DNA from 4 places in the Allobosea sp. NPDC055332 genome. Region 2 is predicted to be linked to each of the others. Evidence: predicted binding sites of a transcription regulator. Region 2 holds the regulator's gene; each other region holds the start of a gene.

Region 1 (5,703 bases), on a different contig from region 2:
AGGTCAAACGGTCGCGGATCTCTTTCAGGATGCGCGGGGCGATCTCGTTCTGCTTCGCCGACAGGCGCGAGGGCAGGGCGCTGACCCAGGCGAGCGCGTCCTTGACCGAAAGCTGTGAGATCTCGCCGATATGGCGCATGTCGATCTTGACCGCCAGCGCCTCGGGCTTGAGCCGGAAGCCGTTGCAGGCGGCGCAGGGCGTCTCCGACATGAAGCGGCCGATCTCCTCGCGGGCCCAGTCGCTCTCGGTCTCCTTCCAGCGCCGCTCCATATTGGTGATCACGCCCTCGAAGGGCTTCTTCACCTCATAGGCGCGCAGGCCATCGTTGTAGGCCATGCGAACGGCTTCCGTGCCGGTGCCGAACAGGATGGCGTCGCGGGCGCTCTGCGGCAGCTCGCTCCAGGGCTTGGTGGTCGAGAAGCCGAAATGCTTGGCGAGCGCATCGAGCGTCTGGCCGTAATAGGGCGAGGTCGACTTGGCCCAGGGCGCGATCGCGCCCTTCTTCAGGCTGAGCGAATGATCCGGGACGATCATCTCCGGATCGATCCGCATCTCGTGGCCGAGGCCGTCGCAGGCCGGGCAGGCGCCGAACGGGTTGTTGAACGAGAACAGCCGCGGCTCGATCTCGGGAATGGTGAAGCCGGAGACCGGGCAGGCAAACTTGGAGGAGAAGGTGACGCGGCGGGCCTCGCCGTTCTCCTCCTTCTCGTCGGCATATTCGAAGACGGCGATGCCCTCGGCGAGGTCGAGCGCCTGCTCCAGCGAGTCGGCGAGGCGGGCGCCGAGATCGGGCCGGATCACGATGCGGTCGACCACCACGTCGATATCGTGCTTGAACTTCTTGTCGAGCGCCGGTGCGTCCGGAATCTCGTAGAACTCGCCATTGACCTTGACGCGCTGGAAGCCGCGCTTCAGCCAGTCGGCCATCTCCTTGCGGAACTCGCCCTTGCGGCCGCGCACCACCGGTGCGAGCAGGTAGCCGCGCGTCTTCTCCGGCAGCTCGACCAGCCGGTCGACCATCTGCTGCACGGTCTGGCTCTCGATCGGCAGGCCGGTCGCGGGCGAATAGGGGATGCCGGCGCGCGCCCAGAGCAGGCGCATATAGTCGTGGATCTCGGTGACGGTGCCGACGGTCGAGCGCGGGTTCTTCGAGGTCGTCTTCTGCTCGATCGAGATCGCCGGCGAGAGCCCGTCGATCTGGTCGACATCGGGCTTCTGCATCATCTCGAGGAACTGGCGGGCATAGGCCGAGAGCGACTCGACATAGCGGCGCTGGCCTTCCGCATAGATCGTATCGAAGGCGAGCGAGGATTTTCCGGAGCCGGAGAGCCCGGTGAAGACGACGAGCTTGTCGCGCGGGATCGCCAGGTCGATGTTCTTGAGGTTGTGCTCGCGCGCGCCGCGCACCGAGATGACGCGGGCGTTCGGATCGGCCGCACGGTTGCGGTCGAACATGTCTTCCAGCGTCGCGGCCTGTTCGGCGAGCGTGGTCTTCCGGGCCATGGCGGTGTCCGATTGAGCTTTAGCCGTACAGATAGGGCAATCGCCGTGCCGTGCCAGTGCAGCCGGGCGAGAGGCGGGCATGAGTAGCACGCAGTCGCGGATGTTGCCGCATTGTTCTTGTGGGGTGTGCTGACAGAGATTGTCAGGAGCGTGGCAGGCTGCGGGAGTGTTGTCGAACAATCGCCGCCAGCGTCTCAGATAACCAGCGCCTCGATCAATGCGCGGGTCGCCGCCGACAGGGCCTGGTGCGGCGCATAGAGCAGCGAAAACGGTCGCGAACGTCCAGAGGCCGCAGGCAAGAGCTCGACCAGCGTGCCGCGGCTGATCCGGTCGTCGACGATGAAGGCGAAGCTCTGGCACAGGCCCATGCCTGCCTCGGCGAGCGAGACCACGCCGAGTACGTCCTCTGCGACATGGATCGTCCCGCGCGGCGTCCAGTCGAGATCGGCGCCGGCCGCGTCGCGAAACAGCCACTGTGCCGGCCGGCCGGTGCTCGGCATGGTGAAGGGCAGGCAATCATGCCGGGCGAGCTCGTCGACCTGCTCGGGCACACCCTTGCGCGCCAGATAGGCGGGGGAGGCGACCAGCTTGACGGCGGCGTCCTCGAGCCTGCGGCCGATCAGGCCGCTATCGGGCAGCTGGCCGAGGCGGATCGCCAGGTCATAGCCCTCCGCGACGAGATCGACATTGCGGTTGCTGATCGCGACCTCGACATCGACCAGAGGATGATCGGCGTGGAAGCGGGCCAGCTTGGCCGGCAGCCGGAAATGGCCATAAGTGGTGGACACGCTCAGTCGGACGCGCCCGCTGACCTCGGCGCCACGTGCTTGCACCGAGCGTTCGGCATCGTCGATCAGCGCAAGGGCGGCTTCAGCCTGGTCGAAATAGGCCCGGCCCGGTTCCGTCAGGCTGAGCCGGCGCGTGCTTCGCCGCAGCAGCTGGATTCCGAGACGTGTCTCGAGGCGGGTGACTGCACGGCTGAGCACCGACGGGGTCGTCGAGAGCGCAACCGCGGCGGCGGTCAGCGAGCCCTTCTTCGCCACGGTCACGAAGACCTCGACATCGGCCATGTGATCGAAGCGGCGTGGCATTTTGCTCTCAAGCGAACAGGTAATTTGCTATCTGGCTCGTTTATCACCGAGTGGAGCAAGAATACATCGCGGTCATCGCACCGGCTGAACCGGCCGGCAGCAAGGAGACAGACGATGACCGACACCAAACAACCCACCGAGCGCAGGCCCGTCCTGTTCGTCCTGACGAGCCATGGCACGAAAGGCGCGACCGGCGAGCCCACCGGCTTCTATCTCGGCGAGGTGACGCATCCCCTCGCAATCATGGAGGAGGCCGGGATTCCGGTGGAGTTCGCCTCGATCAAGGGGGGCGAAGCGCCGGTCGATGGGCTCGATCTCGGCGACAAGACCAATGCCCGCTACTGGAACGATCCGGTCTTTCGCGCCGCGATCTCCTCCACCGCCAGGCTCGATGATGTCGACGCTGGCCGCTATGCGGGCATCCTCTTCGCTGGCGGCCACGGCACCATGTGGGACTTTCCCGGAAATCCGGCGATCGAGCGCGTCACGCGCAGCATCTTCGAGAGCGATGGGGTGGTCGCCGCCGTCTGTCACGGGCCGTCGGCGCTGGTCGACGTCAAGCTGAGCAATGGCAGCTATCTCGTCGCCGGCCGCAATGTCGGTGGCTTTACCGATGACGAGGAGCGTGCGGTCGGCCTGGAAGAGATCGTACCGTTCATGCTGGCGAGCAAGCTCAGCGAACGCGGCGCCATCCACCACCCGGCCCCCAACTTCACCGCCAAAGTGGTGGTCGACGGCAGGCTTGTCACCGGCCAGAATCCGCAATCGGCGGCGGGTGTCGGTGTGGCGATGCGCGATCTTCTTCTGGCCTAGCCTCCCGAGCGCAGGCCGCGGCGGAAGCGCAGCTTCAGCATCATGGCAGCCGCCAGCATGGCGACCGCCAGCATTCCCGACAGGATCAGCGCCGCCGATGCGCCATAGCGCTCGATCAGCAAGGCATAGCCGAGCGGCGAGGCGGCCGAGAGGAAGAAGCCGGGCGCCAGCAGGCGACCGACATAGGCGCCGTAGCTCTTCGGATCGAACAGCATCAGCGGCAGCGTGCCGCGCGTGATCGTCAGCACGCCGTTGCCGGCGCCGTAGAAGAAGGCGAAGGCCAGCGCGGCAAAGGCGCTCGCGCCGCCGGCGAGGCCGATGACGAAGCAGAGCGGCAGCACCAGGCAGGCGACGAGGTTGAGGTCGAACGGGCTGGTCTTCGCCCCGAAGAGCACCTCGCCGAGCCGCGCCAGCGACTGGCCGATGCCGCGCGTCGCGCCGATCCAGACCGCGGCCGCTGCCGGCAGGCCGAGCCCGGCGAGGATGCCGATCATATGGGCCGACATGCCGGCATTGAGGATGCCGGCGAAGGTGACGATCAGCGCATAGAGCAGGCCGGCGAAGCGGGTGTCGGCCGGGCTGAGCGTGACGACGGGCTTCGCTGCGGCCGCATCGGACAAAGGCCGCGCCGAGACGGTCGGCAGCGTCAGGTGCAGCGGCAAGGTGAGCAGCGCGAAGCCGGCATAGGCGATGAGCGCTCCGCGCCAGCCGAACTGCTCGGCGAGCGCATGGCCGAGCGGCCAGAACACGGTCGAGGCGAGGCCGCCGAGCAAAGTGATCTGGGCGATCGGCCGGCGTGCGGCGCTGCCGCCGATCCGGGCCAGCGCCGCGAAGGCGGCGTCATAGAGGCTGAGCCGCATGGCAAGGCCGAGGCAGATCCAGGCGGCATAGTAGGCGGCAATCGTATGGGCGAAGGCGAGACCGAGGCAGCCGGCGGCGGTGAACAGCGATCCCATGCACATCACGGTGCGGCCGCCATGGCGGTCGATCAGCCGGCCGACCGTGCCGGAGGTCAGCCCCATCACCAGGAGGCCGGCAGAGAGCCCGCCATGGATGACTGCTTGTGACCAGCCAAGCTCGTTGCCGATCAGTTCACCGAAGGCGCCGACCAGGTAGTAGGAGATGCCCCAGGAGATGAGCTGCGCCAGCCCGAGGCAGAAGACGGTACTGCGGGAAATCACCTTGCCGATCCAGCCGCCCAAGACTCTGGTGGTGCGCTATCGCCGGGGCCGAGGCTGCGCTGCATCAGCACGGTGTCGACCCAGCGACCGAACTTGAAGCCGGTCGAGCGCAAGGTGCCGACGGGTTCGAAGCCGAAGCGGCGATGCAGGCCGATCGAACCGGCATTGCCGCTGTCGCCGATCACCGCCAGCATCTGCCGCCACGGGCCGGCCTCGCAGCGGTCGATCAATCCCGAGAGCAGGGCTCCGCCGATGCCGCGCCCGGCCTGTCCCTGCGCGACATAGACCGAATCCTCGATCGTGTGGCGATAGGCCGGGCGTGGGCGGTAGCTGCTGGCATAGCTGTAGCCGACGATCCGGCTGCCCTGTTCGGCGGCGAGATAGGGCAGGCCGAGGCCCAGCACGGCCTGCCGGCGCGCCAGCATCTCCTCGACGCTTGGCGGCGTCTCCTCGAAGCTGGCGAGGCCGGTCAGGACATGATGGCTGTAGATCGCCTGGATCGCCGTTATGTCCGCCTCTTCAGCATCGCGGACGAGAATGGGCGCCGCCGCATTGCCGGCGAATTCGGAGGTCGTCATCGTCATCGTTCCGGCCCGGCAGGGCCGCCTTTCCGTCTTGTCGGGACGCCCGGTCAGCGCCTCCTGTCGCGTCACACCGATATCGGCGAGGCTGTGCTCGTCGAGTTCGCGCAGGGCCCGCAATTGCTGATAGCGCGAATGCTGGGAGGCGCCGAGATAGTTTGCCGCCTCGCGCAGCAGCTGTCGTCCCGCACCCCAGATCCCGGTCATCGCTCGCGCCCTGTCACGGCCGGCGTCTGCCCGAACCGCCAAGCCACCTTGCGCTTTGCCATCTCATAAATGAAGCTTCTCAAAGTTATACAGAGCATGAGAAATTCTTTGAGATGCGCGATCTTCGCCTCGACCAACTCGACAGCTTCCGCCAGGTGATCGCGCTCGGCAGCTTCTCGGCGGCGGCCGAGCGACTCGGGCTGAGCCAGCCGGCTGTCAGCCTGCAGATCCGCGAGCTCGAGCGCCGGCTCGGCACGGTACTGATCGAGCGCGTCGGACGCCGGGCGCAGCCGACGGCAGCGGGCACCGAACTGCTCGAGCATGCC
Region 2 (5,703 bases):
TCCCGCTCTGCCACCCGTTGTTGCTCTCGAAGATCGCCGTGGACCTTACGATCGACGAGACACTGCCGGGCGTGCGCGTGCGCGCCGAGGTCAAGCTCACCGGCAAGACCGGCGTCGAGATGGAGGCGCTGACCGCCGTCAGCGTCGCCTGCCTCACCGTCTACGACATGGTGAAGGCGGTTGATCGCGCCATGCATATCGAAGGCATCCGTCTCGTGCATAAATCCGGCGGCAAGTCCGGAACCTACGAGCTCGCAGGGCCATCGGCATGAGCCTCACCCCCGTTCCCGTCGCGCTGAAAGCACTGCTCGACAGCGTGCCCGGCCCGACACAAGCCGAGACGCTGCCGCTGGCGCAGTGCGCCGGCCGCGTGCTGGTTGAAGACGTCGCCGCGCTCAGGACCCAGCCGCCTTTCGCCAATTCGGCCATGGACGGCTACGCCGTACGCGTCGAGGATTTGGCGCGCGGCGCCCAGCTCCGCGTTGTCGGCGAGTCCGCCGCTGGTCGCCGCTTTTCCGGCAAAGTTTCGCTTGGCGAGGCAGTACGGATTTTTACCGGAGCACCATTGCCTGAAGGCGCGGATACGATCCTGATCCAGGAGCATGCCGAAGGCGTCGGCAGCCCGGTGATCCGCGTCACCAAACCTGCCGATCAGGGCCAGTTCGTCCGCCTGGCGGGACTCGACTTCAGAACCGGTGAGATCTTGCTGAAAGCCGGCCGCCGGCTCGACAGCGCAGCGCTTGGTCTCGCCGCTGCCGCAGGGCATCCGACGCTTTCGGTCCGCCGCAAGCCGCGGGTCGCGATCCTCGCCACTGGCGACGAGCTCGTCCTGCCGGGCGAACCCGTCGGGCCCGACCAGATCGTCGCCTCGAACAGCTTCGCCCTTGCCGCTCTGGTCGAGCAGGCCGGCGGCACGGCGCTCGACCTCGGCATCGCCCGCGACGATCATCCCGATCTCGCCGCCAAGATCGAGGCAGCACGCGAAGCCGGTGCCGACGTCCTGATCACCCTCGGCGGCGCCTCGGTCGGCGAGCACGACCTCGTCCAGGCGGCGCTGAAGGCGCAGGGCATGGAACTTGGGTTCTGGAAGATCGCGATGCGCCCCGGCAAACCGATGATGATGGGGCGGCTCGGGCCCATGGTCGCGCTCGGCCTGCCCGGCAACCCGGTCTCCTCGATCGTCTGCGGGCACCTCTTCGCGATGCCGCTGGTCGAGGCCCTGCTCGGCATCGACGATCCCGAGCGCGATCGTAGCGAGCCGGCCATCCTCGCCAGCGACCTGCCGGCCAATGACGAACGCCAGGACTATCTGCGCGCCACTATTGAGCTGGTTGACGGCGAGCGGCGCGTTCGGCCCTTCGCCAAGCAAGATTCCTCGATGCTGGCGAACCTGTCACGGGCCGAGGCGCTGGTGATCCGCCCGGCTTTCGCCGAGCCAGCCAAGGCGGGCGATCCCTGCCGCATCATCCGGCTGCGCTGATCCGTTCACCTTGCGGCAGGATGCGCCTTGCGGAACACAAGGCGAACGAGTATGGTGTTCGTGCTTTGTTTCGATTCTAGCCCGAGAGGCGGACGGCGCGATCATGCTGACACGCAAACAGTTCGAACTGCTTCGCTTCATCCATGAACGCCTGCGCGAATCCGGCGTACCGCCCTCGTTCGACGAAATGAAGGACGCGCTCGACCTGCGCTCCAAATCCGGCATCCACCGCTTGATCATGGCGCTGGAGGAACGCGGCTTCATTCGCCGGCTTCCGAACCGGGCGCGCGCCCTCGAAGTCATCAAGATGCCTGACGGGATCGGCGGACCGCAGGCGCAGCGTGGCCGCTTCAGCCCCTCGGTCGTTCAGGGCGGGCTCGGCCAGACCCCGCCTGCCCCGGCACCGGCCGCCAACCTGACGAAGCCGCGGCCGCCAGCCGCCGAGGAGAGCGGGCGTTCCACCGTCTCGATCCCGGTCATGGGCCGTATCGCCGCCGGTACGCCGATCTCGGCGATCCAGGATCGCAGCCACAGCGTCTCGATGCCGGCCGACATGCTCGGTGGCGGCGAGCATTACGCCCTCGAGGTCCGCGGCGACTCGATGATCGAGGCCGGCATCCTCGACGGCGACACCGTCGTCATCCGCAAGCAGGACACCGCCAATACCGGCGACATCATCGTCGCCTTGATCGACGACGAGGAGGCGACGCTGAAGCGCTTGCGCAAGCGCGGCTCCTCGATCGCGCTCGAGGCCGCCAACCCGGCCTATGAGACACGCGTGCTCGGGCCCGACCGGGTCAAGATCCAGGGCCGGCTCGTCAATCTGATGCGGCGCTACTGAAGCATGTCCGGATCCTGCGCCGGCTCCGTAGTTGCCGGCGTTGGAGCAGGAGCAGGAGCAGGAGCAGCCTCGGGCGCCGGCCTCGGTTCCGGTCGCGCCCTGGTCCAGGGACGAAGATGCGTGACCTCGTCGGCCGTATAGGCGCGCCAGCCCTCACGGGCCGCGTGATAGGCGGTCGCGCCGTCACGGATGAGCGCGCTGCGATCGATCAGGCGGGCGGCGCAAGGTGCCGTCCAATAGAGCGAGGTCACCACAAGATCGGCGCGCTGGCAGTCCTCGACCAGGGCGATGCGATCGCGCGTATAGGCGACGCTGCGACCATCCGGCAGGCGGATGACGCAGCCGCGCGCGTCGCAGGCGGCGCCGTTGCGGAGCGCCGCATCATCGGGCGAGCGTGAATCGCCGTCGGCATGCAGCCATTGCGTCAGCACGAAACGGCTCGGCTTGCCGGCCAGCACCATCTTCCCATCCGGCCCGCGGACCAATACGCCCGAGCCGTCGCGCTCGATCATGATGTCCGGTCGCGACGGAGCCGAGGCCAGTGCGAGCCCACCGACCAGAGGCACCGCAGCAAGGAAACGTAGCGCCGTCGTCCACAAGGTCAGCCAGAGCAGCGACAGCGAGAACAGGATCAGGGCGAGCGAGCCGAACGCCGGCAGCACGACGGTCGAGCGGTCGATGCCAGCCACCCAATGAGCAAGCTGGAGCACGAGGCCGGAGGCCCAGCCCATCAGCGCCCAGGCCGGCCAGTCCAGCCCGAACGGATAGGCGAGCACGCCGAAGACAGCGGCCGGCATCACGATCAGCGAGACGAAAGGCAGCGCCAATGCATTGCCGAGCAGGCCGAACGGATTGAAAGTCTGGAAATGATAGACGCCATAGGGCGCCGTCGCCGCGGTCGCGACCATGGTCGTGGACAGGATGCCGACGGCCGAAAGCCAGAGCGGCCGCAGCGGCCAGGGCCAGGAGGTTGCGGCCGCATCGGGCGGACGCTCCTGCCAGCGCTCGGCGAAGGCGATCAGCGCCGTCACCGCCCCGAACGACATCTGGAAGCTCGGGCCGAGCAGCGCTTCCGGCTCGCGCAGCAGCACGATGATCGCGGACAGGGCAAGATTGCGCATGCTGAGCGCCGGCCGGTCGACCAGGATCGCGCCCAGCATCACCAGCGTCATGATCAGCGAGCGCACGGTCGCGACCTCGGCGCCGGAGAAGACGCAATAACCGGTGGCGCCGAGCATGGCCGCCAGCGCCGCGAGCTTCTTCACCGGCCAGTGAAGCGCCGCCGTCTGCGACAGGGCCAGCAGCGCCCGCACCAGCCAGAAGATCGTGCCGGCAGCGAGCACCATGTGCAGGCCTGAGATCGAGACGATATGGTAGATGCCGGCGGCGCGCAGGTCGTTGTTGGTCTCTTCGCTGATCAGCCCGCGCTTGCCGGTGACGAGCGCCGCCGCCATCGCTCCCGCCTGCCCGCCGCCGCTGCTCGCGATACGCTCGGTCAATGCATTGCGGGCCTGGTCGATCGCGACCGCCAATGCGAGCCGGCGCGGCATCGGAACCGGCGCCGGTACGAGCGTGATCTTGCCTGCGATGTTGCCGACGGCACCGATGCCCTGGAAGAAGGCGTCGCGAGCAAAATCATAGCCGCCGGGGCGCGCCGGGCCGGGCGGCGGCAAAAGGCGCGCCGTCGCGCTGATATGGTCGCCGGGCTTCAAGGTCGTCACCGGCGTGGTGACGCGCACCCGCCGCGGCCGCTGCGCAGCCTCCACCCCAGGCAAGTCCGTGACCTGGATGACGATCCGCACACCCTTCTCGCGCTGCTCCAGCGTCTCGACGAAGCCGGTGAGCTTGCCGACATGGTTGCGAGCAAGCGCAGGCGCCGCCATGCCTGCCGTTCTGAAGGTCGCAGCCGCGAAACCGGCAAAGGCTGCGGCGGCCGCGATGCAGACAGCCATGACGGCACGACGCTGGCGTGTCAGCAGCGCGGCGAGCCCGCACAACACCATCCCGGCAAGGGGTGCGGCCAGTCCCGGCTCGCGATCGGCCAGGAAATAGAGCAGCACGCCGGCGCCCATGCAGACCGGCAGCCAGTTGAACAGGCGGCGGCGCTCGGCCTCGGTTTCGAGGGCCCGGCGGACGCGGCCGCCCCAATCATGCAGCACAAGGGATGCGGGCCACGGGAAACCGGCGAAGCGCCGCAAGCGCGCCGGCAAGGCCAGCTCGCCGGCTCGCACCCTGCTACGGCGCTCTTCTGGCCCGTAGGAGAGCATTCGTCCCCCCGTCGCGGCCGCGCGGCGATCACGCCCCCTCCCCGTCGGGGGCACTTAACGGCAGCCGGCAAGGCATGTTACAGCGGCGGCGCCGGATGTCAGCCCCGGCCGAGGCCCGTATCGAAGTCGCCCTCGTCTTTTGCTTACCTGTTCCGCCGGAGCCTCCCTTCATGAGTGACACGGTCGTCACGCGCTTCGCGCCGTCGCCAACCGGATTCCTGCACATCGGCGGTGCCCGCACCGCACTGTTCAACTGGCTCTATGCCCGCCGCCACGGCGGCAAGATGCTGCTGCGCATCGAGGACACCGACCGCGAACGCTCGACCGAGGGCGCCATCGCCGCGATCCTCGACGGCCTGGCCTGGCTCGGCCTCGATTGGGACGGGCAGACCGTCTACCAGTTCCAGCGCGCCGCCCGCCATCGCGAGATCGCCGAGCAGATGCTGGCCGCCGGCAAGGCGTATTACTGCTATGCGACGCCGCAGGAGCTCGAGGAGATGCGCGAGAAGGCGCGCGCCGAAGGCAAGCCGCTGCGCTATGACGGGCGCTGGCGCGACCGCGATCCGGCGACCGCGCCGGAGGGCGTAAAGCCGGTGATCCGCCTCAAGGCCGAGCAGACCGGCGAGACCGTGGTCGAGGACGAGGTCCAGGGCCGCGTCACCTGGCAGAACGAGAACCTCGACGACCTGGTGCTGCTGCGCTCCGACGGCAACCCGACCTATATGCTCGCCGTCGTGGTCGACGATCACGACATGGGCGTCACCCACGTCATCCGCGGCGACGACCATCTGACCAATGCCGCGCGGCAGACGCAGATCTACCAGGCGCTCGGCTGGAAGGTTCCCAGCATGTCGCATATCCCGCTGATCCACGGCGCGGATGGTGCCAAGCTGTCGAAGCGGCACGGTGCGCTCGGCGTCGATGCCTATCGCTCGATGGGCTATCTGCCGATTGCGCTGCGCAACTATCTGCTGCGCCTCGGCTGGAGCCATGGCGACCAGGAGATCTTCTCGCCGGAGGAGATGATCTCGCTGTTCAACCTCTCCTCGATCGGCCGCTCGCCCGCTCGCTTCGACTACGCCAAGCTCGAGAACCTCAACGGCCTCTATATGCGC
Region 3 (5,703 bases), on a different contig from region 2:
ACGACCTTCCCCGATGCCAACGAAGGCTGGTTCGTGCCGCGCTATCTCGTCTCCGGCCCCGACGCCAAGGCGCCCGAGCTGAAATCGGTGCAGGACCTCAAGCGCTACAAGGAGCTGTTCACCGATCCGGACGAGCCCGGCAAGGGCCGCTTCTACAATTGCGTCGCCGGCTGGGTCTGCGAAGGCATCAACAGCAAGAAGCTCGTTGCCTATGGGCTGTCCGGCGACTTCAACAATCTCCGCGGCGGTTCGGGCGAAGCGATCGTCGCCGCCGTCGAATCCGCCCTGAAGCGCAAGCGGCCGGTGGTGTTCTATTATTGGGGGCCGAGCTGGCTGCTCGGCGCCTATGACCTGGTCAAGCTCGAGGAGCCGGCTTTCGACCAGGCGATCTGGGACGAGCTCAAGGCGAGCGATGCGCCCAAGCGCGCCACCGCCTATCCGGTCAGCCGGGTCGTCATCGGCGCCAATGTCGAACTGGCGAAGAAGGCGCCGCAGCTTGCCGGCTTCTTCAGGAAATACACCACGACCAGCGAACTGACCTCGAAAATGCTCGCCGAGGCGCGCGAGAAGGGCGTCTCGCCCGAGCAGCAGGCGCTTGTCTTCCTCAAGACGCAACCGGACGTCTGGAAGGCCTGGCTGCCGGCCGAGATCGCCAGCAAGGTCGCGTCCGGCCTGTGACACTCGATGGATTGCCGGATTTCGGCAAGGCGCTGCAGAAGCTGGTCAACCAGGGTGTCGATGCCGTCGTCACCGGCTATGGCAACGACCTCGACGGCTTCAGCAGGCTGCTGACCGCGCCGGTGCGCGGCGTCGAGATCCTCCTGCTGTTTGTCCCCGTGCCGGCTTTCGTGCTGGCTGTCGCTGCAAGCGCCTGGTTTGCGCGACGCAACCTTGGTTTCGCGCTCGCCATGGCGGTGTTGCCGTTGGTGCTCGCCGGGCTCGGCGTCTGGACCGAGGCGATGCAGACCCTTGCACTCGTCATCGTCGCGGTGGTGCTGGTCGTCATTCTCGGCCTGCCGCTCGGTGTCGCCGCAGCGCGCTTGCCGAGGCTGGGAAAGGCACTCGCGCCGGTCTACGACCTGATGCAGACCATTCCGAACTTCGTCTATCTGATCCCGGTGGCGATGCTGCTCGGGCTCGGGCGGGCGCCGGCGCTGCTCGCGACCCTGATCTACGCGCTGCCGCCTTTCGCGCGGCTGACCGAACTCGGCCTGCGCGGCATCGATATCGGCATGATCCAGGCCGCCCAGGCGCTCGGCCTGCGCCCGCGCCAGACGCTGTGGCTGATCGAATTGCCGCTGGCGCGACCGGTGATCCTGCAGGGGCTCAACCAGGCGATCATGCTCTCGCTCGCCATGGTCGTGGTCGCCTCGATGATCGGCGCCAAGGGCCTCGGAGAGGTCGTCCTCCTCGGCCTGCAGCGCGCCGATCCCGGCCTCGGCTTCGTCGGCGGGCTCGCGGTCGTGGCGCTGGCGATCCTGCTCGACCGCATGGCGCAGGCGATCCTTCGGCAGCGGCGGCCGCCGGCGTGAGCTGCTGACGGATTCGGTCAGGACGATCGGTTGCGCTGCGTCCGTCGCTTGGGCAGGGTGCCGCCCGAAACGGGAGAGGGCCGCCATGTACGGGTTGATCGGAAAGATGCGGGCCAAGCCCGGCGAGCGCGAGGCGCTGATCGGCTATATCCTCGAAAGTAGCGGCGAAATGCCGGGCTGCCTGAGCTACATCGTCGCCCGCGATCCCGATGACGCCGATGCGATCTGGGTGACCGAGGTCTGGGACAAGGAAGAGAGCCACAAGGCTTCCCTCGCTCTGCCGGCTGTGCAGGCGGCGATCGCGAAGGCCAGGCCGATCATCGCCGGCTTCGACAGCCATGTCGTCACGCAGCCGGTCGGCGGGTTCGGACTGGCGAAGGGCTGATCCAATCCCCGTTATGGTCGGGCTTGTCCCGACCATCCACGTCTTCCCTCGAACAATACGGTGTTCAAGACGTGGATGCTCGCCACAGGGGCGAGCATGACGGTTTGCGCTCGCAATGACGCTGTGCCTTCCGCTTCCCGCCGGCACGGTCTAAGACCCTCGCGATCGAGCCGCGAGCCAGCCATGACCCAATCCGCCCTCAGCAAACTCACCATCCTGCCGACGACGGCGGCGCTGACCGGCCGCGTGATGCCGCCCGGCTCGAAATCGATCACCAACCGGGCGCTGCTGGTCGCGGCGCTGGCCAAGGGCACCAGCCGGCTCAGCGGCGCGCTGAAGAGCGACGATACCCGCTATATGGCGCAGGCGCTGCGCGACATGGGGGTCGAGATCGCCGAGCCCGACGCGACCAGCTTCATCGTCACCAGCGACGGACGCCTCAAGGCACCGGCCGGACCGCTCTTTCTCGGCAATGCCGGTACGGCGACCCGCTTCCTGACCGCTGCGGCGGCGCTGGTCGACGGCACGGTCGTCGTCGACGGCGACGAGCATATGCGCAAGCGGCCGATCCTGCCGCTGGTCGAGGCGCTCACCCGGCTCGGCGTCGCAATCAGCGCGCCAAGCGGCTGCCCGCCGGTCACCATCCGGGGGCAGGGTGGTTTCGAGGGCGGGCTGGTCGAGGTCGATGGCGGGCTCTCCAGCCAATATGTCTCGGCGCTATTGATGGCCGGCGCCTGCGCCCGCGATCCGGTCGATGTCGTGCTCGCCGGCCAGGAGATCGGCGCGCGCGGCTATGTCGATCTGACGCTGGCGACGATGCGTGCCTTCGGCGCTGAGGTCTCCGAACCGGCGAGCGGCGGCTGGCGGATCGCGCCGACCGGCTACACTGCGACCGACTACCTGATCGAGCCGGACGCTTCGGCCGCGACCTATCTCTGGGCGGCCGAGGTGCTGACCGGTGGTGCGATCGATCTCGGCGTGCCGGCTTCCGCCTTCACCCAGCCCGACGCCAGGGCGCATGAACTGATCGCCGCCTTCCCGAACCTGCCGGCCGAGATCGACGGCTCGCAGATGCAGGATGCGGTGCCGACGCTGGCCGTGCTCGCGGCCTTCAACCGCACGCCGGTGCGCTTCACCGGCATCGCCAACCTGCGCGTCAAGGAATGCGACCGCGTCGCGGCGCTGGCGCAGGGCCTGTCGCGGATTCGCGAGGGCCTTGGCGTAGAGGAGGGCGATGATCTCCTCGTGGCCTCCGATCCGGCGCTGGCCGGCCAGACGCTGCCGGCCGAGATCGACACCTTCGCCGATCACCGCATCGCCATGAGCTTCGCGCTGGCCGGGCTGAAGATCGGCGGCGTCACCATCCTCGATCCCGGCTGCGTGGCCAAGACCTACCCGGACTACTGGCGCGCGCTCGGCTCGCTCGGTGTGCGCTTCGAGGGTGAGCTGCCGTAGGAACTGGCACTGCCGTCATTCCGGGGCAGGCCGCAGGCCTGAGCCCGGAAGCGAGAAACGAAGAAGCGGCCGAAAGGAGCTCTCGGCCGCAACACTATCCCGGTAATTGGCAATGGTTCTGGATTCCGGGCTATTCGCTGCGCGAAGCCCCGGAATGACAGGTATGAAACCCGCTCAGAAGTCCTAGAACGGGATGTCGTCGTCGAGATGGCTCGACGAGCGCGAGCCGCCGCTGCTGCCGCCACCGCTCGCCATCGCCGGCTGGCGCGAGCCGCCGCCGACCGGGCTCGACCGGCCGAAGGAGCCGCCGCCCGACGAACCCTCGTCGCCATAGCCGCCGCTGCTGCCGCCGCCGAACTCGTCGCCGCCCTGGCCGCGGCTGTCGAGAATGGTGAGCTCGCCGCGGAAGCGCTGCAGCACGATCTCGGTCGTGTATTTCTCGACGCCCTGCTGGTCCTGCCATTTGCGGGTCTGCAGCTGGCCCTCGATGTAAACCTTCGAGCCCTTCTTCAGATACTGCTCGGCGACCTTGGCGAGGTTCTCGTTGAAGATCACCACGGAGTGCCACTCGGTGCGCTCCTTGCGCTCGCCCGACTGCTTGTCGCGCCAGGTCTCCGAAGTGGCGATCCGCAGGTTGACCACCGGCTCGCCGCTGCCGAGGCGCCGCACCTCGGGGTCGCGCCCGAGATTGCCGACCAGAATGACCTTGTTGACGCTACCAGCCATGACAGGCTCCATTTCCTGCGCACTTCAGCACAAATCCGGCCGGATGACCGGAGCCGGACCCTAGCGGGCCATGCCGGCACTATCAATGATGTTCATGTTTTGTTCAAGGCTTTTTCGAGGCTTGTCCCCGATAAAAATGCGAGCTGACGAGGGCGATGGAGGAAGCGGGCAGCCGGTGAGCGACGGGGCTGGCCCACGAGGCCTGCGGAAGGCGGAGCAGCAGCCTCAATAGCCGAACTGCTCGCGCAGGATGCGCTCGTCCAGGCTATGGCCGGGATCGTGCAGCATGACGAGGTCGAGCGAGCGGTCGATCGCGATCTGCACCGAGATGACGTTGTCGATCTGGGTGTGGTCGGCGACGGCGCTGACCGGGCGCTTCTCGGCCTCCAGCACGGCGATCGTCACCTTGGCATGGTCGGGCAGGAGCGCCCCGCGCCAGCGCCGTGGACGGAAAGGCGAGAGCGGGGTCAGCGCCAGCAATGGCGCGTCGAGCGGCAGGATCGGGCCGTTGGCCGAGAGGTTGTAGGCAGTCGAGCCGGCCGGCGTCGCGAGCAGCACGCCGTCGGCGACGAGCTCGGACAGGCGCACCTGCCCGTCGACCGAGATCCGCAGCTTCGCGGCCTGGTAGGAGCGGCGGAACAGCGAAACCTCGTTGATCGCGCGCGCCTCGACGCGCTTGCCGTTGCAGTCGGCCGCCGTCATCGTCAACGGGTGGACGACGCTGCGCTGCGCCGCCTCGAGCTTCTGGCGCAGGCCGCGCTCGCGGAACTCGTTCATCAGAAAGCCGACCGAGCCACGATTCATGCCGTAGATCGGCTTGGCGGTGCCCATGAAGCGATGCAGCGTCTGCAGCATCAGCCCGTCGCCGCCGAGCGCGACGATCACCTCGGCTTGCGCCGGGTCGGCATCGCCATAGCGTTCGACCAGCTTGGCGCGCGCGGCCTGGGCCTCGGGCGTCTCGCTGGCGACGAAGGAGATGGCGGTGAAACGCTCGGTCATCGCTGGTATCCGGTCGGCATAGCTGGGATCGGTCTAGCACGCCCCGAAGGAGGATCGCGAGCCGGGTCGCCGCCAAAAAGAAAGGCCGGGGCGCATGCCCCGGCCTTTCCCCAGCGGAGTGCGCGAGGGTCTCAGATCGCGCTGCTCCACTGCACCGGTACGAGCTCGAACCCGTTGCCGGCCTTGGCGATATGGCCGGTGGCGGGGAAGGGGGCATGATAGAAGCAGACCTGCATCTTGTCGGCGACAGCCATGTCGAGCAGCTTGCGACGGGTGGCGGCTGCCTGCGGCCCGTCCATGTCGAACACCGCCGACCAGTCGGGATTGCGCACGAACAGGGCAGGGTGGTTGGTCGTGTCCGACAGCACCAGCAGCTTGCCGCTGCCGGAGGAGACGGCGAAGACGGTGTGCCCTGGCGTATGGCCGGGCGCCGCGATCGCGGTCACGCCCGGCACGATCTCCTTGCCGGCCTCATATTGTTTCACATCCTTGGCAACGGGGCCGAAGACGCGGCGCACGCCGGCGAAGGCGCCCTTCATGGCTTCGGGGGCCGCGTTCATCCTGGCGTCGTCCATCCAGAAGGCCCATTCGGCCGCCGGCACCATC
Region 4 (5,703 bases), on a different contig from region 2:
TTGCTGTAGGGCGCGTGGTCGGCGGTCGAGGGCGGGCAGGAGCTTGCGCCATAGCCGCGCAGATCTGCGCAGATGACGGTGAAATCCTCCGCCAGCAGCGGAGCTACGTCCCGCCACATCAAATGCGTCTGCGGGAAACCGTGCAGCAACAGGAGCGGCGGGCCGAAGCCCGCTCTGCGCAGGAAGATCGTGGCCTCGCCCGTTTCGATTACCTCGCTGCTGAAATTGTCCATGACGGCCTCCGCTTCATAGGCGGAAACGCATGGCGGTCCGATCGGTGCCGCGAGGCGCCGGGCCGGAGCGCTCAGAACAGGCTGAGCTGCGCCTTCTCCTTCTCCGGCTTGACGAAGAGGTCGGTGCGCAGGCGCAGCCGCGTGCTGTTGAAGCCGAGCCGCTCGGCGGCCATCTCGAAGCGCCGGCCGATCATCCAGGCATAGGGGCCGGAGCCGACCTGGCGCTGGCCCCACGCAGCGTCATAGTCCTTGCCGCCGCGGGTCGAGCGGATCAGCGAGACGACATGGCGCATCTTGTCGGGGTGATGCGTCACCAGCCAGTCCTGGACGATGTCCTTCACCTCGAGCGGCAGGCGCAGCAGCACATAGCCGGCCTCGCGCGCACCCGCAGCTTTGGCGGCGTCGAGGATGCGCTCGATCTCATGCTCGTTGATCGCCGGCACGATCGGCGCAACCAGCACCGTCACCGGGATGCCGGCCTCCGAGAGCTTGCGGATCGTCTCGATGCGCTTGGCGGGCGCGGCGGCGCGCGGCTCCATATTGCGGGCAAGCTTGGGATCGAGCGTCGTCACCGAGAGCGCGACCTTGACCAGCCCCTTCGCCGCCATCGGCGCGAGAATGTCGATGTCGCGCTGGACCAGCGCCGATTTGGTGACGATGCCGACCGGGTGATTGAACTTCGCCAGCACCTCCAGGATCGACCGCATGATCCGCAGCTTCTTCTCGATCGGCTGGTAGGCGTCGGTATTGGTGCCGATCGCGATGGTGCGCGGCTGGTAGCTCGGCGAGGACAGTTCCTTCTCCAGCAGCAGCGCCGCGTCAGGCTTGGCGGTCAGCTTGCTCTCGAAGTCGAGCCCGGGCGAGAGGCCGAGATAGGCATGGCTCGGCCGCGCAAAGCAGTAGACGCAGCCATGCTCGCAGCCGCGATAGGGGTTGATCGAGCGGTCGAAGGAGATGTCGGGCGAGTCGTTCCTGGTGATGATCGTGCGCGGCTTCTCGACCGAGACTTCGGTCTTGAATGGCGGCAGTTCGCCGAGCGAGTCCCAGCCGTCATCCTCGCTGATGCGCTGCTCGGCTTCATAACGGCCGCCGGGATTGATCGTCGCCCCGCGTCCGCGCCGCCTGTCAGGGTCGATCTGGCTGCCGATATGGGCGAGCGGGTCGACAGGTGCGAGTCGCACCGGAGCGGACACCGTGCCCGGCTCGTTGTCGCGGCGCTTGAGCGGTTGCGTCCTGGCTGAGGGCCTGGCCTGCAGCATGGCTTCGTCTCCCGGCGGAATCGGTGGTTCCGAGACCAAGGAATGTGAACATAAAGGGAACAAAAGGCAAGTGACAGGATTGCGACATGTTGCACTGCGTCATAAGCTGGGTGCCCATGATCACCGCCGTCATCCGGGCCAATCGTGACGCCGAGGCGCTCGCCGCGACCTTGTCCGTGCTGATTCCGGCCGTCGCCAAGGGCGTGATCGGCCATGCCGTGGTGATCGACGATGGCGACGATGCCGCGATCGCCCGCCTCGCCGACGAGACCGGCGCCAGCTATGTCAGGGCGAAGAACGGCGAAGCCTGGTCGTCCGGGGTCGCAGAGGCGCGCGGCGACTGGGTGATCCTGCTCGAGGCCGGCGACCTGCCGGAGCCGGCGTGGACGCCGAGCATCGAGCGGCATCTGCTGACGGCGGCGGCCAGGCCAGCGCTGATGCCGCTGCGCGGAATGGCTGCCGCCTTGCGCGAATGGGGCGCGGTCTCGCTGCGCTCCCGCGGCGTCAGGGCGGGGCTGCTCGCGCCGAAGAAGCAGATCCTCTCCGGCCGGCTGGCACGCGCGCCGCGCCGGCTCACGGTCCGCCGCGAGCGCGCCGTGCTCTGAAACTCAGAGCTGGTTGGTGCGGAAGGTGTCGCAGCTCTGCATCGAGCCGGATTTGAAGCCGGTGTTGAACCAGCGCGTGCGCTGCGCCGACGAGCCGTGGGTGAAGGAATCGGGCACGACCACACCGCGGCCCTGCTGCTGCAGCTTGTCGTCGCCGATCGCCGCGGCCGTTCGCATCGCCTCGTCGATGTCGCCGGGCTCGATCCGGTCCATCGCCTGGAGATTGTAGGCCCAGACGCCGGCGAAGCAGTCGGCCTGCAATTCGACGCGCACCGAGAGCGCGTTCGATTCGCGCTCGGAGATCCGTTGGCGCAGCTCGTTCACCTTGGGCAGGATGCCGAGCAGATTCTGGATGTGATGGCCGACTTCATGGCCGACGACATAGGCATAGGCGAAGTCGCCGCCGCCGCCGAGCTTGCGCTGCATCTCCTGGAAGAAGGAGAGGTCGAGATAGACCCGCTGGTCGTTGGGGCAGTAGAACGGCCCCATTGCCGCCTGTGCCGTGCCGCAGCCCGAGCGGTCGACGCCGCTGAACAGCACCAGCTTCGGCTGCACATATTTGCGGTTGGCCTGCTGCGGCAGCACCTTCGTCCAGATGTCCTCGTTCTGCGCCAGCACGGCCGAGACGAAGCGGCCCATCTCGTCCTGCGGCGGGCCGGCCGATTTGCGCTGCTCCTGCGTCGGCGGGCTGCGGCCGCCGATGCCGCCGATCAGTTCGGCCCCGCCGATCAGGAGGCGCGGGTCGATGCCGAGCGCCCAGCCGAGCAGGCCGAGCACGACCATGGTGCCGATGCCAATGCCGCCGCGCCCGCCGGGAAGGCCGGCATATTCGCCGCCGCCGCCGCCGCGCCGGTCCTCGAGATTCTCGGACTGGCGGTAATCTTCCCAACGCATGCGCGAGCCCTTGTTGCAGCGCCGCCAATGTCGGCGAGGATGCGGAGGAACTCAAGCCGTGCTGTTCGCCCGGTGAGTGGCCGAGCGGCCAAGCGTCGCTCGCTGCGAGGGGGATGCGCTATTTGCCCTGGCCACGCGATACGTCGGTGATCATGCGGGCCAGCAAATAGAGCCGGGGCGTGATCGAATCGAGCGCGACGTATTCGTTCTGGTTCGAATGGGCGCCGAATCCCCTGAGGCCGAAGCCCTCGATCACCGGTGCCTTGGTCTCGAGCGCGGCATAGGCGGCGTCGGTCCCACCACCGGTCGCCGTCTCGATCACGGCCAAGGGCCGGTCGAGCTCGCTGAAAACCCGCTTGGCATGGGCGCCGAGCACCTTGGCGGCCTCAGTCGGCGCCAGCGGCGGGCGGCCACGCGTCAGCGTCGCCTCGACCACGGTGTCGGGGATGAGCTTGTTCTGGATGCGCTGCTTCACGGCCGTCTCGATCAGGTCGAAATCGGCCATGCGCAGCGCCCTGACATCCGCCTGCGCCTTCGCGTCGGCCGGGATTGCGTTGCTGACCGAGCCGGCGGAGGCGATCGTCCAGTTCAGCTTGAGGCCCATCTCGGGCTTGGACAGGTCGCGCATCTGCAGGATCTGATGCGAGAGCTCATAGAGCGCGTTGCGGCCCAGCTCCGGGGAGCTGCCGGCATGCGAGGCCCGGCCGGTGACCTTGAGCTGGACCGAGGCGATGCCGCTGGTGGCGAGGCGCAGCGCATCCTGGTTGATGGGAGAGCCCTCGCAGGAGAATACCGCGTCCTGATCAGCCGCGATCCTGGTGATCAGCGCCTTGGAGCCAGGCGAGCCGATTTCTTCGTCGCCATTGATGAGCACGGTGAGCGTGCCGTAGTCCCTGGCCGCGATCTTGTTGAGCAGCGCGACGGTGTGGAGGATCAGGGCGACGCCGTGCTTGTCGTCGGCGATGCCGAGGCCATAAGCCTTGTCGCCGTCGATCCGGAAGGGCTGCTGGGCGAGCATGCCCTTGGTGTAGACCGTGTCCATATGCGCCAGCAGCAGCACCTTCCTGGTGCCAGTGCCCTTGAAGCGGGCGAGCACGGTCTTGCCGGGAGATTTCGACGCGTCCGCCGATTCCACGACCTCGACCTCGCCGCCCTGCGCCTTCAGGCGCTCGGCGATGAGGGCAGCGATCGTCGCGAGCCCTTCGGCATCGCGTGATCCGGATTCGATCGATACGAGGGCCTTGAGCGTATCGAGATAGGCGGGCTTCTCGGCCTCTGCCGCGTCGAGCACCGGCTTCTGTGGCGCCGCAAAGGCCGGCGCTGCAGCGAGCATCAGAAGCCCCGCCGCCGCCCGCCGCAACATCCTGGTCCTGCTCATGGTGTCCTCCGGTTGCGGCTTCTTTCTTTCCGCCTGTCCCAGCTGCGGGTGCAGGCGGCCTTTAATGATAACCGGCATCGGCTTTCACCTTGCCGCGGAAGGTCCAGTACACGAAGGCCGTGTAGAACAGGATCATCGGCAGCAGGAACGTCACCCCGATCAGCACGAAGATATGCGAGGCCGGCGCCGCTGCCGTGTCCCAGATCGTCAGCCCAGGCGGCACGAGATAGGGATAGTTCGAGATCGCGAGCCCCAGAAAGCAGAGCAGGAAGATCGCGATGGTGAAGGCGAAGGGCGTGAACTCGTGTGCGCCGTGCAGCCGCTTCCAGGCCATGTAGCCACAGAGCGCGGTCAGCACCGGGAAGGGCCAGAGCAGCATCAGGTTCGACGGGGTGAACCAGCGCTCGGCGATGCGCGGATGCGCATAGGGCGTCCACAGCGAGACCAGCACGGCGAAGGCGAGCAGGCCGAGGAGCAGCGTCTTGGCCTGCCGGCGGGCCCGCTCCGCGACCGGCCCTTCCGTCTTGTAGACCAGCCAGGTGGCGCCGAGCGTGGCGTAGCCGATGACGACGCCGACGCCGCACATCAGCGTGAAGGGGGTCAGCCAGTCGAAGGGCCCGCCGGCGAACTGCCTGTCGACGACCTTGATGCCCTGCAGCAGTCCACCGAGGATCAGCCCCTGCGCAAAGGCAGCTACCGTCGAGCCAGCCCAGAAGGCGAAGTCCCAGACCTTGTGGTGGGGCTTGGCCACCCAGCGGAACTCGAAGGCGACGCCTCGGAAGATCAGCGCCAGCAGCATCAGGATCACCGGGATGTAGAAGGCCGGCATGATGATGGCGTAGGCATAGGGGAAGGCGACCCAGAGGCCGCCGCCGCCGAGCACCAGCCAGGTCTCGTTGCCGTCCCAGAACGGCGCGACCGAGTTCATCATCTGGTCGCGCTCGCTTTCGTCCCTGGTCGTTGGGAACAGGATGGCGATGCCGAGGTCGAATCCGTCGAGCACGACATAGAGCATCACGGCGGTGCCGATCAGCCCGGCCCAGATCACGGGGAGATACCATTCCATAGTAGCTCTCCTCAGCTCGCCGGCTGGATCTTGTCGTCGCCGGGGTGGCCGTCGCCGAAGATGGCGGAGGCCGGCGCCTGCGCCGCCTTGAGCGGCCGCTTCGACGGCTGCTCGGGTGGATCCTCATGGCTGATCTCGTCCGGCCCCTTGTCGATCAGGCGGTTTATCAGCGCGATGCCGGCGGCGAAGACGACGCAGTAGACGAAGACGAACAGCGCCAGCGAGATCGCGACCTCCAGCGTCGTCACCGGGGAGACCGCATCCTTCG

Evidence for each region. Region 2 encodes LexA, which represses DNA repair genes until DNA is damaged. Its sites were predicted from a motif close to TGTTCNNNNTGTGTTCNG; they were not measured.
Region 1: a site for LexA is predicted at 1,606-1,623, ahead of uvrA (excinuclease ABC subunit UvrA). Genes of this name have one in related genera too.
Region 3: a site for LexA is predicted at 4,188-4,205, ahead of ssb (single-stranded DNA-binding protein). Genes of this name have one in related genera too.
Region 4: a site for LexA is predicted at 1,537-1,554, ahead of ACWIGM_RS13170 (PA0069 family radical SAM protein). Genes of this name have one in related genera too.

What each region holds. Positions count from the first base shown of each region.
Region 1 is NZ_JBSHMO010000006.1:262,884-268,586, forward strand. Features, by position in the region: gene uvrA (excinuclease ABC subunit UvrA) at 1-1,456, opposite strand, end outside; gene ACWIGM_RS30095 (LysR family transcriptional regulator) at 1,699-2,595, opposite strand; gene ACWIGM_RS30100 (type 1 glutamine amidotransferase domain-containing protein) at 2,710-3,408, shown strand; gene ACWIGM_RS30105 (MFS transporter) at 3,405-4,589, opposite strand; gene ACWIGM_RS30110 (GNAT family N-acetyltransferase) at 4,586-5,377, opposite strand; gene ACWIGM_RS30115 (LysR family transcriptional regulator) at 5,491-5,703, shown strand, end outside.
Region 2 is NZ_JBSHMO010000003.1:691,078-696,780, forward strand. Features, by position in the region: gene moaC (cyclic pyranopterin monophosphate synthase MoaC) at 1-272, shown strand, start outside; gene ACWIGM_RS19605 (molybdopterin molybdotransferase MoeA) at 269-1,480, shown strand; gene lexA (transcriptional repressor LexA) at 1,584-2,321, shown strand; gene ACWIGM_RS19615 (ComEC/Rec2 family competence protein) at 2,315-4,588, opposite strand; gene gltX (glutamate--tRNA ligase) at 4,759-5,703, shown strand, end outside.
Region 3 is NZ_JBSHMO010000006.1:269,769-275,471, forward strand. Features, by position in the region: gene ACWIGM_RS30120 (ABC transporter substrate-binding protein) at 1-678, shown strand, start outside; gene ACWIGM_RS30125 (ABC transporter permease) at 675-1,532, shown strand; gene ACWIGM_RS30130 (putative quinol monooxygenase) at 1,618-1,917, shown strand; gene aroA (3-phosphoshikimate 1-carboxyvinyltransferase) at 2,101-3,372, shown strand; gene ssb (single-stranded DNA-binding protein) at 3,556-4,098, opposite strand; gene ACWIGM_RS30145 (NAD kinase) at 4,324-5,097, opposite strand; gene ACWIGM_RS30150 (MBL fold metallo-hydrolase) at 5,229-5,703, opposite strand, start outside.
Region 4 is NZ_JBSHMO010000002.1:935,413-941,115, reverse strand. Features, by position in the region: gene ACWIGM_RS13175 (alpha/beta fold hydrolase) at 1-233, opposite strand, end outside; gene ACWIGM_RS13170 (PA0069 family radical SAM protein) at 305-1,492, opposite strand; gene ACWIGM_RS13165 (hypothetical protein) at 1,609-2,097, shown strand; gene ypfJ (KPN_02809 family neutral zinc metallopeptidase) at 2,101-2,991, opposite strand; gene ACWIGM_RS13155 (M20/M25/M40 family metallo-hydrolase) at 3,110-4,369, opposite strand; gene cydB (cytochrome d ubiquinol oxidase subunit II) at 4,431-5,435, opposite strand; gene ACWIGM_RS13145 (cytochrome ubiquinol oxidase subunit I) at 5,447-5,703, opposite strand, start outside.